Regions from separate parts of the Paenibacillus sp. Y412MC10 genome, predicted to be linked through region 2. Evidence: predicted binding sites of a transcription regulator. Region 2 holds the regulator's gene; the other holds the start of a gene.
What was found. Region 2 encodes LexA, which represses DNA repair genes until DNA is damaged. Its sites were predicted from a motif close to CGAACATATGTTCG; they were not measured.
Positions count from the first base shown of each region.

Region 1 (7,354 bases), 650 kb from region 2:
TGAACAGCCTCTGACGTGGAAGAATCTGCTTGCAGCGTTTTCCGGTTATGATGCCGTATATTTTTGTTATGAAAAAGAGCAGGGTTCCCAGCTGAGGGACGTGCTGAAGCCTTTTGCAGAGCAGGCGCTGCGTGAATCGGCCAAGCCTGCCAGCTTGCTGCTGGTCGTTGGACCCGAGGGCGGCTTTACGGAAGAGGAATGCCGAGCGGCCGAAGCTGCGGGAGCCGTAGCCGTGGGACTCGGAAGGCGGATCCTTCGCTGCGAGACCGCCGGCATGACGGCGCTGGCCTGCGCACTATACGAATCTGGAGAAATGGGGGGCGTTTGAACATGCCATCCGTAGCGTTTTATACGTTGGGTTGCAAAGTCAATTTTTACGATACCGAGGCCATCTGGCAATACTTCAAGAATGAAGGCTACGACCAGGTGGACTTCGAACAAACCGCAGATGTTTATTTGATTAACACCTGCCACGTTACCAACACAGGGGATAAGAAGAGCCGCCAGATGATCCGGCGCGCGGTTCGCCGAAATCCCGAGGCGATCGTGGCCGTAACGGGCTGTTATGCCCAAACCTCGCCGGCCGAAATTCTGGATATCCCGGGCGTGGATCTCGTCATCGGGAACCAGGATCGCGAGAAAATCATGGATTTCATTCATGACATCGAAAAGACGCGCCAGCCGATTAACGCCGTGCGTAATATCATGAAGACCCGGGTATTCGAGGAAATGGACGTACCGGATTTCGCGGAACGTACTCGCGCATTTCTGAAAATTCAGGACGGATGCAACAACTTCTGCACGTTCTGCATCATCCCTTGGTCCCGCGGTTTGTCGCGAAGCCGTGATCCGAAGAGCATCATCAAGCAGGCGCATCAGCTGGTCGGAGCGGGTTATAAGGAAATCGTGCTGACCGGTATCCACACCGGCGGATATGGGGATGATCTCGAGGATTACAGATTGTCCGATTTGCTGTGGGACCTTGATCGGGTTGACGGTTTGGAACGGATCCGCATCAGCTCCATTGAAGCAAGCCAGATCGATGAGAAGATGCTGGACGTGCTGAACCGCTCCAGTAAAATGTGCCGCCATCTTCACATTCCGCTCCAAGCGGGGGATGATACGGTACTAAAACGGATGCGCCGTAAATATACAACCGAAGAATTCTATAACAAGATGGGCCTGATTCGTCAAGCGATGCCGGATGTGGGCATTACGACGGACGTCATCGTCGGCTTCCCTGGCGAAACGGATGAGATGTTCCGGAACGGATATGACCTGATGAAGGCGATTCAATTCTCGGAAATGCATGTATTCCCGTATTCGAAGCGTACCGGCACGCCGGCGGCACGAATGGAGGATCAGGTGGACGAGGAAGTGAAGAATGCGCGTGTGCACGATCTGATCGACTTGTCGGAGCAGCTTCAGCTGGCTTATGCCGAGCGTTTCGTGGGCCAGATTCTGAACGTGATACCGGAGCGCGAATACAAGGGTGCTCCCAAAGGCGGTAAAATGCAGGGTTACAGCGACAACTACCTGCAGCTTGTATTCAACGGATCGCCTGATCTCGAAGGCAAGCTGTGCCGCGTAAAAGTAACCAAAGCCGGTGTAAATGAATGCGAGGGCGAACTCCTCAGCGTCATGGATCATGGATTAAAGGCAGCTGCCCAGTAATATTCCATAGCGGCCATACCAGACAAGGATTTCATTTCCTGGCTACCGGAAGTGGAGTCCTTGTTGTACATGAAGGAGGAACAGGACATGGCATATACACAAATTTCCGCGGGCGGCGTTGTATACCGTTATTATGAAGGGGCGCTTCAGATCCAACTCATCTTGGACCGTTATGGAAAAACCTCGCTTCCCAAAGGCAAGATGGAAGCCGGTGAAACCGTCGAGCAGACGGCTCTCCGAGAAATACGCGAGGAGACAGGTATAGTCGGATCCATCACTTCTCCAGTGGACATTATTGCATATAAATACCATCATCCCGAATTCGGCCAGGTCGACAAGGAAGTTCACTACTACCTCGTTAAGGCAGAAGGAGGCATCCTAAAACCCCAAATCGAGGAAATCAACGGGGTGGACTGGTTCGAGCCTCTTGCCGCATGGAGGAAGCAGCGGAGCAACGGGTACAATAACAACGATATCATCCTGCGTAAAGCGCTGATGCTGCTTGAAGTTGCTATTCCGGCGGATGAAGATATGAAATTTTAGGACGGCAACCGCTTGTTCCAGAAAGGCAGATAGCAAAGAGGAAGCGCGATCAGCGAGCATGCGATGTTAAACAGGGTTTGCGCATGGGCGATTTGCCCGGCCGGATCTGCGGCTAACCATCCGGATACGGCGGTTAATCCCGCTGTGAACGGAATAAAGAGCAGGACTCCGCCGATATTAAGCCCCAAATGGGACCAAGCCACGAATCGTCCGGCGCGGCTGCTGCCAATCGCTGCGATGAGCGCCGTCACGCAGGTGCCGACATTGGAGCCCAGCACGATCGCGACGCCGATCTCGGGAGGCAGCGCTCCGCTGGCGGCGAGCCCCATAGCCATGGCGATGACCGCGGCGCTGCTGTGCATCAAAGCCGTCAGGATCGCACCGGCTGCAATGCCCCAGAGGACGCTTTGCGAGGCGTGGTCAAGGAACCATTGGAACAACCCGAGGCTTTGAAGGGTCGGCCCAATGGATTGCATGATTTGTATCGCGAGCAGCACCAGTGAAAATCCGGCGACAGCGAGGCATAAAAATTGGCTGCGGATCAACTGGTTTTTTAACTTGTCGTGACTCGCAGGTACGCGTTCGCTGACAAGAACGGCCCCGACCCACAGCATCAGCGAGAGGACAAGCAGTGGCATGGCGGCTTGTCCGATCTGCAGGCTGATGAGTTCGGTCGTTACCGTCGTGCCGATGTTCGTGCCGAGAATAACGCCCAAGGTACCGGACAGGCTTAACAATCCGGCATTGGCAAAGCCTATCGCCAGCACGGTTACGGCGGTGCTGCTCTGCAGCAGGGCCGTAACCGCCGTGCTGGCAACCATGCCTTTCAGGGGCGTGGATGTCGCTTTGTGGAGCCACTTATGCAAGAGCGGTCCGGCCCAGCGCTGGAGGGCGACCTCCATGACCTTCATGCCGAACAGAAACAGGACAAGACCATAACAGACGGGAAACCAGAGCGTGGATAGCATGATGTTCTCCTTTTTGTAAAATAAGGTGGGAGCGGAGTTTCCAGCAAAGCCGAAAGTCATCGGTCATCGCAAGAAAACGATCTCTTCACTCGGTCGGGTAACTGTGAAAGCACGTCGGTCGACGTTTTTCTTAATTACGTATATGACCCTTGGCGGACATGCATACCTATTGCAATAACCCAGGGATAATTTTAAGGAGTGAAATACAGTGCCATCGGTTATTTTGGAGCGCAGTCGAAAAAAGAGACTGGAGCAGGGGCACCCTTGGGTGTATAAAAGCGAGATTGCTTCTGTCGAGGGCGAGCCCGAGCCGGGCGATATCGTATCGGTGTTCAATCATCAAGGCCGTTTTCTTGCCTCCGGGTATTACAATCCGCAATCACAAATCACCGTGCGCACCGTTTCGTATGAACCGGTCGAAGCGATGGACAAGGCTTTTTTCGCAGCCAGATTTGAGGAATGCCTGAAACACCGGGAGCGGTTTATCGGAGACGAGAATGCTTACCGGCTGGTATATGGCGAGGCTGATTTTCTGCCGGGACTGATCGTGGACCGTTTTGCCGACGTGCTGGTCGTGCAGCTACTGACGCTGGGCATGGATCGATGCCGTGCGGACATCGTGGAGGCGCTTGTCGAAGTGGTACAGCCGAAAGGAATTTACGAGCGCAGCGACGTTTCCATCCGGGAACTGGAAGGGCTGGAACAGCGCAAGGGAACTCTTTACGGGGAGTGTCCCCGCCACGTCGTCGTGACGGAGAACGGCTTGAAGATCAAAGTGGATATCGAAGAGGGTCAGAAGACCGGATATTTCTTTGATCAGCGGGAGAACCGGGCATCCATCAAACCGTTAATGACCGGTTGGGGAAGCCGCAGCGGGATTACGCTTCAGGCCGTGGAGCGGGACGGTGAGACGAAGACCCTGCCGGTAAACAAAAGCGGAAAAGAAGTTACGTTCCCGTATTGGGACGGCGCAACGGTGCTGGAATGCTTTTCGCATACGGGCAGCTTCACGCTGCATGCATGCAAATACGGCGCCAAGAAAGTCACCTGCCTCGACATATCGGAGCATGCCATCGAAAGTGCCAAAGAGAACGTGGAATTGAACGGATTCCAGGATCGCGTGGAATTTGTGGTGGATGACGCCTTCCAATATTTGCGCAGCCAGGTAAAGGGTTTGGAAGAGCGCGAGCTACGTGCCCAAGGGGACCAGAAAGTGGATACCTCGAAACCGTTGACCGCGGGCGGAGGGCGATCCTGGGACGTGGTCATTCTGGACCCGCCGGCGTTTGCCAAAACCAGGTCGGCCGTCAAGGGGGCTTGCCGCGGGTACAAGGATATCAACCTCCACGGCATGAAGCTGGTCAACGAGGGCGGATATCTGGTTACGGCAAGCTGCTCGTACCATATGCGGCCGGATTTGTTCCTGGAGACGATCCAGGATGCGGCGAAGGATGCCGGCAAAATTCTGAGATTGGTGGAATGGCGTGCGGCCGGCAAGGACCATCCGCAAATTCTTGGGGTCGACGAGGGACATTATTTGAAATTCGCCGTCTTTGAAGTGCGCGGCAAATCAAAACTGTAAACACCCCAGCTTGGCGGTTCATATAGAGGATCTTGCAATGGTGGATAACCACGATGGCAGGGTCCTTTTTCATATGTCCGAAATCGTTGGGAATGGGAATGAAATCCAAACGTATGTTCCACCAATCAGGACTTATGTTATACTAGTAATCAGCATCTTTTTTGATAGAGCCGAACCATCACGCAAGATTTGACATACATTTTTGATCTTGAACTACTAGATTCAAAGGGCATGATTTCACCGGGTCAGCAGCTGGTTTTGAAGGTGAATGAGTCTCTTTCGGCAAGATGTAAAGGAGGCATAGCATGAGCGTTCAATTTGTTATCGGCAGGTCGGGCAGCGGCAAGAGCACGTCGATCCGCCAAGAGATGATCGAACGGTTGGAGCATAATCCCAAGGGGGATCCGATGATCTTGATCGTTCCGGAGCAAGGCTCCTATGAAGCGGAGCACGCGCTCGTCAATGCGGGAGGCATTCGCGGCATGATGCGCGCGCAGGTGCTTAGCTTCCGCCGTCTGGCTTACCGCGTCATGCAGGAAACCGGCGGAGCCGCGAAAGTGGCGATCAGCGAGGAAGGCAAGCGGATGCTGCTGTATAAAATTCTGCGGAGGCGCAAGGAAGAGCTCCACATGTTCGGCGCCTCGGGAGAGCAGCATGGCTTTGTCGGCAAGCTGAGCGAGCTGTACACGGAAATGAAGCGCTATTGCATTGACGCCTCATGCGTGGAGGAGCAGCTGGGACAGATGGTATCCGGCTCCGGGAATTCACCGATGCTGCGGCGGAAGCTGGAGGACATCGTAACGGTCTTTCGCGATTTCGAGGTTGAAATTTCACGGTTTTACATGGATGAGGAAGACACGCTGGCCTCATTGGCTGAGGGTGTGACCGAATCGGAATATATCAAGCGTGCCGACATCTGGATCGACGGCTTCCACGGCTTTACGCCGCAGGAGTACCGGGTGCTGCAGGAGATCATCGTGCATGCCAAGCGAGTGACGATCGCGCTGACGCTGGACAAGCCTTACAGGAACGGGACGGTTCCGCATGAGCTGGATCTCTTTCATCCTACTGCGGTGACGTACATAAAGCTCAAAGGGATTATCGATGAGATCGGGCTGGAGGCGGAGCACCGCATTCTTCATCCCGATGTTCTGCCGCGGTTTCAGGAATCTCCCATGCTTGCCCATCTCGAGCGCGGTTATGATCGGAAGAAGCGCTGGGCGGAACCGGATGAAGGCCCGGACACAGCGAGCAGTCCAAACCGCGGGAGGAAAGGTCTGCTTTTACACGCTGCCAGCCATCGCCGGGCCGAAATCGAAGGAGCTCTGCGCGAAATGCTGCGGCTGGCACAGGAGGAAGGGGCAAGATACCGCGAAATGGCTGTTTTTGTCCGGAATATGGGGGACTATGAGCATCTGATGGGTCCTTTGTTCAGGGAATACGGCGTTCCTTATTTTCTCGATCAGAAGCGGAGCGAGCTTCACCATCCGCTGGTCGAGTTCATTCGCTCAGCGCTTGATGTCATCGGACGCCGGTGGCGTTATGAGGACGTATTCCGCTGCGTGAAGACGGATCTGCTGCTGCCGCTGGACGGTTCGCTTACCCGTGAGGACATGGACCGTTTGGAGAACCATGTGCTGGCTTCCGGAATCCAGGGCACGCGCTGGACGGACGGCCGTCCCTGGAAGGGAGTTCCAAGCCTTTCTTTAGAAGAGGGGGAAAGCGAGATCCGCAATCAGGACGGCATGGCGGCGATCGAGTACGCCAGGAAGGTGATAACGGAACCGCTGCATGCGTTCGAGAAGCGGATGAAAAAGGCTGCGAGCGCGACGGATCAGAGCACCGCGGTCTATCGGCTGCTGGAGGAGTGCGCTGTGCCCGAGAAGCTGGAGCTGTTAAGCCGGGCTGCACTGGATGCCGGGCGTCCTGAGGAAGCCCGGGAACATCGCCAGGTATGGGGAGCCGTGCTCGGCCTGCTCGACCAAATCGTCGAGATGATGGGCGCGGAGAAGCTAAGCACCGAATTGTTTACCGGCGTGCTGGGTACGGGACTTACGGAAATGAAAATGGCTCTTGTGCCTCCGTCTCTGGACCAGGTGCTCATCGGCAGCATGGACCGGACGCGGACGGGCGGGGTGAAATATGCTTTTCTTCTGGGCATTAACGACGGCGTGCTCCCGGCCCAGTTCCAGGATGACGGCATCCTGACGGAGCCGGAACGGGTTCATCTTGAAGACCGCGGGCTGGAGCTTGCCCCGAGCATATCCCGAAGACTGCTGGATGAACGGTTTCTGATCTACAATGCGCTGACTTCGGCCAGCAAACAGCTGTGGGTCAGCTACCCTGCAGCGGATGATGAAGGCAAGCCGTTACTGCCATCCGAGGTGGTGCGGCATCTGAAGCTGATGTTCCAGCTGGAAGAGGAGCCTTTGTTTCCAAGACCGCATGCCGGGCAATCGGCCCTTGAGCAGGAGGGTTATGCGGTCCGTCCGGACAAGACGCTTGCTTATTTAGCGGGCCGGCTTCGCGACTGGAGGAATGGGGAGGAGATCCCGGATTTGTGGTGGCATGTTTACAACTGGTATGC
Region 1 is NC_013406.1:2,057,125-2,064,478, forward strand. Features, by position in the region: gene GYMC10_RS08755 (RsmE family RNA methyltransferase) at 1-328, shown strand, start outside; gene mtaB (tRNA (N(6)-L-threonylcarbamoyladenosine(37)-C(2))-methylthiotransferase MtaB) at 331-1,674, shown strand; gene GYMC10_RS08765 (NUDIX hydrolase) at 1,762-2,217, shown strand; gene GYMC10_RS08770 (Na/Pi cotransporter family protein) at 2,214-3,185, opposite strand; gene GYMC10_RS08775 (class I SAM-dependent rRNA methyltransferase) at 3,394-4,767, shown strand; gene addB (helicase-exonuclease AddAB subunit AddB) at 5,073-7,354, shown strand, end outside.
Region 1: a site for LexA is predicted at 4,874-4,887, ahead of addB (helicase-exonuclease AddAB subunit AddB). Genes of this name have one in related genera too.

Region 2 (7,354 bases):
GGCTTGGGGAATTTGCAAAGGCAGAATGAGCAGTAGCAAGAATTAATACCGTTGCGATAAATGTTGCTATGGATAATTTCTTCATTTAACTACCTCCCAAAAAACAGTTTAGGTTGGCCAACTTCCTAAATAATACCATTAAATATTAGAGATTGTAAGTTAAATATGTTAAATAGTGTCTTTATATCTACATTTTAGCGCAAATGAAAGATCGGGTTGTTTATACTTTATAGAATAGACTCTTCCCTTACCTACGGGAGATTCTTTTTTATTTTACGAAAAAAGGAACCTTTGCTCGCTTCCATGACTCTAATTAGATGAGGTGAATCGGTTGGAGCTCGAATACTTAAAGCAGATGACGGTCATGGACAGCCAGACGCTGGATAAAATCATGAATGAATATGGAAACGATGTGTGGAATTATGCGTATTTTTTGACCAAACAGCATGCCTTGGCAGACGATATTGCACAAGAAGCCTTTATTAAGGCCTATTACGGCATACATACCTTTCGCGGTCAGGCGACGCTGAAAACGTGGCTGCTTACGATCACGCGACATACGGCGTTCCGGTACAAACAGGCTTTTTTCTTTCGGAAAGTCATCCTTAAAGACAAGCTTACCGCCAGTTCGTCAAGCCGGTCAGCGGAAGCGGAATATTTGGACGAGCAGTATACGGATGAAATATGGGCAATGATTATGACTTTGCCGAGCAAGCTTAGGGAAGTATTGGTCCTGGACCTATACTATGAAATGCCGATGCATGAGATTGCGAAGCTGCTTCATATTGCGACAGGCACTGTAAAATCCAGATTGCATCGGGCCAGGAAAAAAGTACAAAAACTAATGAAGGAGAAGAACGATGAGTGAGGATAAACCAGACTGGTACAACCGTGCTAAAAAAGCTCCTTTTTCAAATGAAAAGTTCACGTCCGAAATGAAAAAAAACGTGCATAGGTCCGTGATTTTCACCGACAGCAAACCTAAACGTCGAAAGTACTTACAAGTTGGATTAGCTGGCGGGTTCATGCTTCTGATTATTTTATTTGCCTTTCAATTGCCTTATGGCAGGGACGAACAACAGAGAGCAGGGACTATGCCCCCTACTAAGGAGGAGACAATCCGGGCACAAGGCGTAACGGATGAAGGACGGTTAAACGTTATTGCAGTTGGACAGGAAAAAATAACGACATTGGGTGCACCGAGCTGCTTCGGTATCGAAACGGATCGGTCGTTTACCGGAAACTACAGCGTGCAGTATAGTACTAACCAAGTTACAAATGAAGTCACTACGCTGGAGGGGCTTACATTTATTCAACCGACATCTGCTCCGGTTGATATGATTCGCCTGCCGTTTCAAGATGCCGATGTATTTATACTCGCACCGCAATATAGGGACTGTCATGGCATACAAATCTATGCGTTCGCCGTAGAGCATGAAACGGGTAATGCCGTTCAGCTCCGATTTCAGGATGAGTCCTTGGCATCCTACTTTTCATATTATAGACCAGGTACGGCTCCCGAGGTGAAGGAGAATAAACTTGTTCTGCAGTCTACGGAGGGACCGGGAGGCGAAGGTTCGCCGGATTATAAACCTAAGCGGATGTATCGACTGGATCTTAAGCAAGGCGTTATGGTGTTGGCAAACTAGTCAGGATTATCTTCCATTATCTATATACAAAAAGCGAAGAGGTTACCATCCAAATAAGGAAGGTAACCTCTTATTCATAATTCTATGGAATTAGTGTACGTCCCTGAAGAGACCGATCACTTTCCCGAGAATCGTAACATGGTTCAAGCGCAGCGGCTCATAGGTAGGATTCTCCGGCTGCAATCGTACATGATCCTTCTCCTTATAGAAGGTCTTCACGGTTGCTTCATCTTCTTCTGTCATTGCAACGACAATGTCACCATTGTCCGCGGTTTGCTGCTGGCGAACGATGACGTAGTCACCGCTGTGAATACCGGCTTCAATCATACTGTCGCCGACTACGGACAACATGAACACTTTATCGTCGCCCACGTAATGCTGAGGGAGCGGGAAATAGTCTTCAATGTTCTCCATGGCCGTAATCGGCACGCCTGCTGTGACTTTCCCGACGACAGGCACTCTGGCTATGGTGTGCGTAAACAGATTCGCGCTCTCGGATTCTTCTTGGCCAAGCAGCTCGATCGCTCTTGGTTTCGTAGGGTCACGGCGGATCAGGCCTTTCTTCTCCAAACGGTCCAGATGACCATGGACCGTAGAACTGGAAGCTAGTCCGACAGCCTCGCCGATTTCCCGGACAGAAGGCGGGTAACCCTTGCTACGAACTTCGTTGCGGATAAACTCTAAGATCGCCAGCTGGCGGCTGGATATTTTCGACATGCCGTATCAACCCCATTTAGTAACGTTTGGGAAAATTATAACATAGAACTACCGTTCGTACAAACATAAGTTCTAAAATAAAATAGAACAAATGTTCTTTTGGGTATTGAATCAAACAAGTGTTCGTGTTAAGATGAATCCAATAGAGAACACTTGTTTGGGAGATGATGATTCCATGTTGAAATACAGTACATACCGCAGCATTTATGAGAACGTTCCGGTGGTAACAGAACAATCATCGAAGAATTGGGGCATTTACTTGAAATCGAAGATAGCTTCGATCCCTTTGAATAAACTGTTGTTCACCCTGCTAATTGTGGCCATCTTTTGGACAGGTGCATATTCCGTTTTTGCCGGTGGGACAGAGAAGCCGACTGGAGAGAAGCAGGTGATCGTTCAATATGGCGATAGCTTGTGGCGAATTGCTTCCCTTCACAAACCTGCGGATATGGATACACGCGTATATCTGGATAGCATACGAAGAATGAACGGATTGAAGGGTCCGGACATACAGGCTGGGGAAGTGCTGTCATTGCCGGTTTGGTGATTTGACGTTGCTTCAACCAATAGGCATTCATACTCCATATAATCACCACATACGGCTGGTTACTTCCTGTTTAATGACACATCATATTCTGCTTGTCAGATTGAATCATTTACGCGTAATAGCGCGTTTACAATAGATAACTATAGATTTCCTCCCCATAGACGGTATTCGTTTATGCGCATCATATATTCCTATTTGTTCTGAGAAGAGTTTGCAAGGGCTCAGTTGCCTTGACAAGCTCTTTTTCACATGTTTAAGTTATACATGATATCGAAATTGGAGGAGAAGTCATGGACATCGATACTTTGGTAGAACGCATCAATGTATTAGCAAGAAAGAAGAAGAATGAAGGGCTGACCGAGGAGGAGCTCAAAGAACGGGCCGAGCTTCGGGAAATATACCTTAACAATATTCGCAGTAACTTTAGACAACAGCTGGAATCGATTGAATGGGTTGATGAAAACGAACAAAAAGGCGGCCCGCGATTAAAGCACTAGTCGATAACCGTTCAAGGATATATATTTAGAGGATCCGTGAACAGATCGAAGGATAGCATAATACTACTTGGGGTACCGGCCATTCGGATAATCGATTACGGTTACCCCAAGTTTATATGGTTTATAAACATTTTGATTATGAGTTCAGGGGGAACCAAATGTCACGTTCATGGGAAAGAAAAGTCAGCAAAAATATGTCGCAACTTAACAAACAGCGCAAAAAGCAGGGATTGACCTCGTATCAAGGGTCTGCGATTAATGATAAGCATGACGTGTTTAAGGGACGTAAGTATGTACTTCCGTTAGTGCTTGTTGCATTGGCCGGTTTGTATGCGCTTCTCGGAACGGCAACTTCACAGGCAGCCGGCGGAAGCAATGATGTATTGAATTGGGTTGGCGTCAGCTTGTATATCCTGTTGGCGCTCATGATATTTCTCCGCAAGCCTTATTTGAAGATTGAACGGGCCTCCGTGTCGACCATGAAGTTCAACCGGGAACGCCGTCTGGCCGTATCGGATATCGAGAAGATCAAATTGGCTTCGGGTTCCGTCGTGATCCAAGGCAAGGGAAAAGCAGGCAACTGGGTGTTCTCACGAATGATGAATCTTTACGATACCAAAGCCATGGGCGAAAGATTGGAAGAGTTTGCAAAGACTCATCAAATTCCAGTGGAGCACAACTAACCCGATAGAGTAGATCACAATGTATATGAGGAGTGGGAGAGAAATGCCGATTGCTGCGGTTTTGTTTGATTTGGACGATACGTTGTTGTGGGATGAACGCAGTGTAGAAGAAGCGTTTGAAGTGACATGCCAAGCCGGAGCGGCGGAGACCGGCGTTGATGCCGGCGCGCTTTTGGCCGCGGTGCGTGAAGAAGCAAGAGCATTGTATGAATCCTATGATACTTTTGCTTTTACCAAAATGATCGGGATCAATCCGTTTGAAGGCTTGTGGGCTAATTTTACGGCTGGATCCCAGCCCGAATTCCGAAAGCTGCAAGAATTGGCTCCCGTATACCGCAAGGAATCCTGGCGTCGCGGACTTCATCGCCTTGGCGTTGATAATGAAGCGTTGGCGGAGACGTTGGCAGCGCAATTTGCTGCGGAACGCAGAACAAGACCTTACGTATATGAAGAAACCTTTGAAGTGCTGAAGGAATTACAGGGTAACGTGAAGCTGCTACTTCTAACGAACGGAAGTCCGGATTTGCAGCAGGAGAAGCTTGATGGCGTTCCGGAACTGGTCCCTTATTTTGACCACATTATTATCTCGGGTGATTTCGGCAAAGGCAAGCCGGATGTTTCCATATTCAAGCATGCACTTGATCTGTTAGGCGTCGAAGCGGATCAGGCCGTGATGGTGGGAGATAAGCTGACCACAGATATTAAAGGCGGGAATGCCGCAGGACTGCATACGGTTTGGATCAATCGGGTAGACCGGCCTCATGATCCGGCCATTCAGCCGAAGTTTGAGATCAAACATTTATCCGAGCTGCATGCTATTGTGGCGTCCTTATAAATGACGTGATCAAGAGTTCACGACTATTCTACAAGATCTATTAGCGAGATATATTAGCGTACATAGGAACAGTCCTGCCAGCATCTGATGCGATTCGGGGCTGTTTTTTTGTTGGTTGCCATGTTTGAAAGGAAAGAGGCTGTTGGCAGTGACAAACGTCACACAATTGTAAGCTGCATGAGATAGAAGTTAAAGAATAATGCGATATAATGAATTAGGAAAATGACGCTGTTTGGAATGGACCATTACGTGAATAAATCATACATAGCATGAATTCGTAAAAGAGGTGGTTGGATGACCAGGAAAAAGATGGCCTTTATTGCAGCCATGGTGTTGATGGCGGTTGCGCTTGCCGCATGCAATGACAGCAAGGCGGCGCCCAGTGATGATGTGATGGCGGAGCCGATTATCGTAGAGCTCTCTCTGACGCCAGAGAGCATTAAGGCAGGCGAGAAAGTGTTGATCGAAGCGAAGGTAACACAAGCAGGCAGCCCGGTCGAAGATGCAAACGACGTGGAATTCGAAGTGACGCTGGAAGGCGGAGGCGTTCAGGCAAAGGTTCCGGTTAAGCATGATCAAGGCGGGGTCTACAAAATGGAGAAAACCTTCGAGGAAGCAGGAACCTATCGCATCGTTTCCCATGTCACGGCTAGAGGGCAGCACTCCATGCCGCTGAAGGAATTGACGGTAACCGAGTAATACACAATACACAGCCAATAAATAAGGCAGCGCATCCATCCGTTGGGCGGATCATGCGCTGCCTTATTCCATTTTCCTATTCAGTCAACCGCTTAAGGCTTATTGAAATTGGGGATCTTCTACCGGAGTAGCTACCCAGCCGTTCTCTTCAATAAAGAGACGAACCGCGATGATCTGCTTGTTCTCCATCAGCGTGAAGAAATGAGGCGTGTTTTCCGGTACGGAGATAACGTCGCCCGGCTCAAGCTCTACGTTAAAGTAACCGACATCGTCGGAGCCTTTAATAATGAAGATCCCTTTGCCGCCAACGATCGCACGGATTTCGTCTTCCGAGTGGGTGTGAACTTCTTCGAATTTTTTAAGCAGGTCCTCTATATTGGGCGTGGACTCGGAAAGCGTGATGACATCCCAGATTTTGTAGCCGCGTCTTGCAGCCAGGTCGCGAATTTCTTCGTCAAAAATGTCCAAAATGCGCTGCTTATCTTCATCACTCAGCTTGAAATTTTCTTGAAGATCTGCCGGGAGTTTATCCATATTCCAATGCTCATAAACAACCTCTTGGTTATTCAGGAATTCCCGAACATTTTCTTCCCCAGTAATGCGTTCGTTCGTGTTGCGAATCACGATTTCTGCCATAGCTTTAACCCTCTTTCTCCCGTTGGATTAATATGTATTATAGCCCCCCTCACAGCATTTGTCATCTGCAAATGTTGATTTGTACCGATAGCTGCGCAATATTTCGACTTTTCTATTGAAAAGTATTCTGATACACTAAGATTTAACGTTTTCGGGGGAGGTTTATGAGTTGAACAAGCCTAGCTTACAAGAAGTGCTTAAAGAACGAATATTAATTCTTGACGGTGCCATGGGCACGATGATCCAGCAAGAGGACCTCTCGGCTGAAGATTTTGGCGGCCCGGAGCTGGATGGCTGCAATGAAATGCTGGTCATTCATCGGCCCGACGTCATTCAAAAAATACATGAACAATATCTTGAAGCAGGTGCCGACCTGATTGAAACCAATACATTTGGCGCAACCTCCGTTGTGCTTGCTGAATACGATATACCTGAACTTGCCCGGGAAATCAACCTGAAAGCGGCTCATCTGGCCCGCGCTGCAGTTGAGAAATATTCCACGCCGGACAGCCCGCGATATGTCGTGGGAGCGATGGGTCCGACAACCAAGACGCTGTCGGTTACCGGCGGCGTGACCTTCGCCGAATTGATTGAGAGTTACGAGGAGCAAGCCGTGGCCTTGATTGAAGGCGGCGTGGATGCCCTGTTGCTCGAGACGTCGCAGGATACGCTAAACGTGAAAGCGGGGAGCATTGGGATTCGACAAGCGTTTGATAAGACAGGCGTCACCCTTCCCATCATGATATCCGGCACAATCGAACCGATGGGAACAACGCTTGCGGGACAGAACATCGAGGCGTTTTACATTTCTTTGGAACACTTGAATCCGGTATCCATCGGCCTGAACTGTGCAACGGGTCCGGAGTTCATGCGCGACCATATCCGTTCCTTGTCCGAAATGTCGAGAAGCGCGATCAGCTGTTATCCGAATGCGGGTCTGCCTGACGAGAATGGTCAATACCATGAATCTCCTGAATCGCTTGCCCAAAAGATGGGGGCTTTTGCTGAAAAAGGTTGGCTTAACATCGCTGGAGGATGCTGCGGTACGACACCTGACCACATCCGGGCTTTAAAACAAACGATGGATGGCT
Region 2 is NC_013406.1:2,702,783-2,710,136, forward strand. Features, by position in the region: gene GYMC10_RS11815 (hypothetical protein) at 1-85, opposite strand, end outside; gene GYMC10_RS11820 (RNA polymerase sigma factor) at 332-868, shown strand; gene GYMC10_RS11825 (hypothetical protein) at 861-1,649, shown strand; gene lexA (transcriptional repressor LexA) at 1,740-2,366, opposite strand; gene GYMC10_RS11835 (LysM peptidoglycan-binding domain-containing protein) at 2,542-2,913, shown strand; gene GYMC10_RS11840 (DUF896 domain-containing protein) at 3,204-3,410, shown strand; gene GYMC10_RS11845 (hypothetical protein) at 3,569-4,093, shown strand; gene GYMC10_RS11850 (HAD family hydrolase) at 4,137-4,928, shown strand; gene GYMC10_RS11855 (FixH family protein) at 5,223-5,627, shown strand; gene GYMC10_RS11860 (cupin domain-containing protein) at 5,727-6,263, opposite strand; gene metH (methionine synthase) at 6,433-7,354, shown strand, end outside.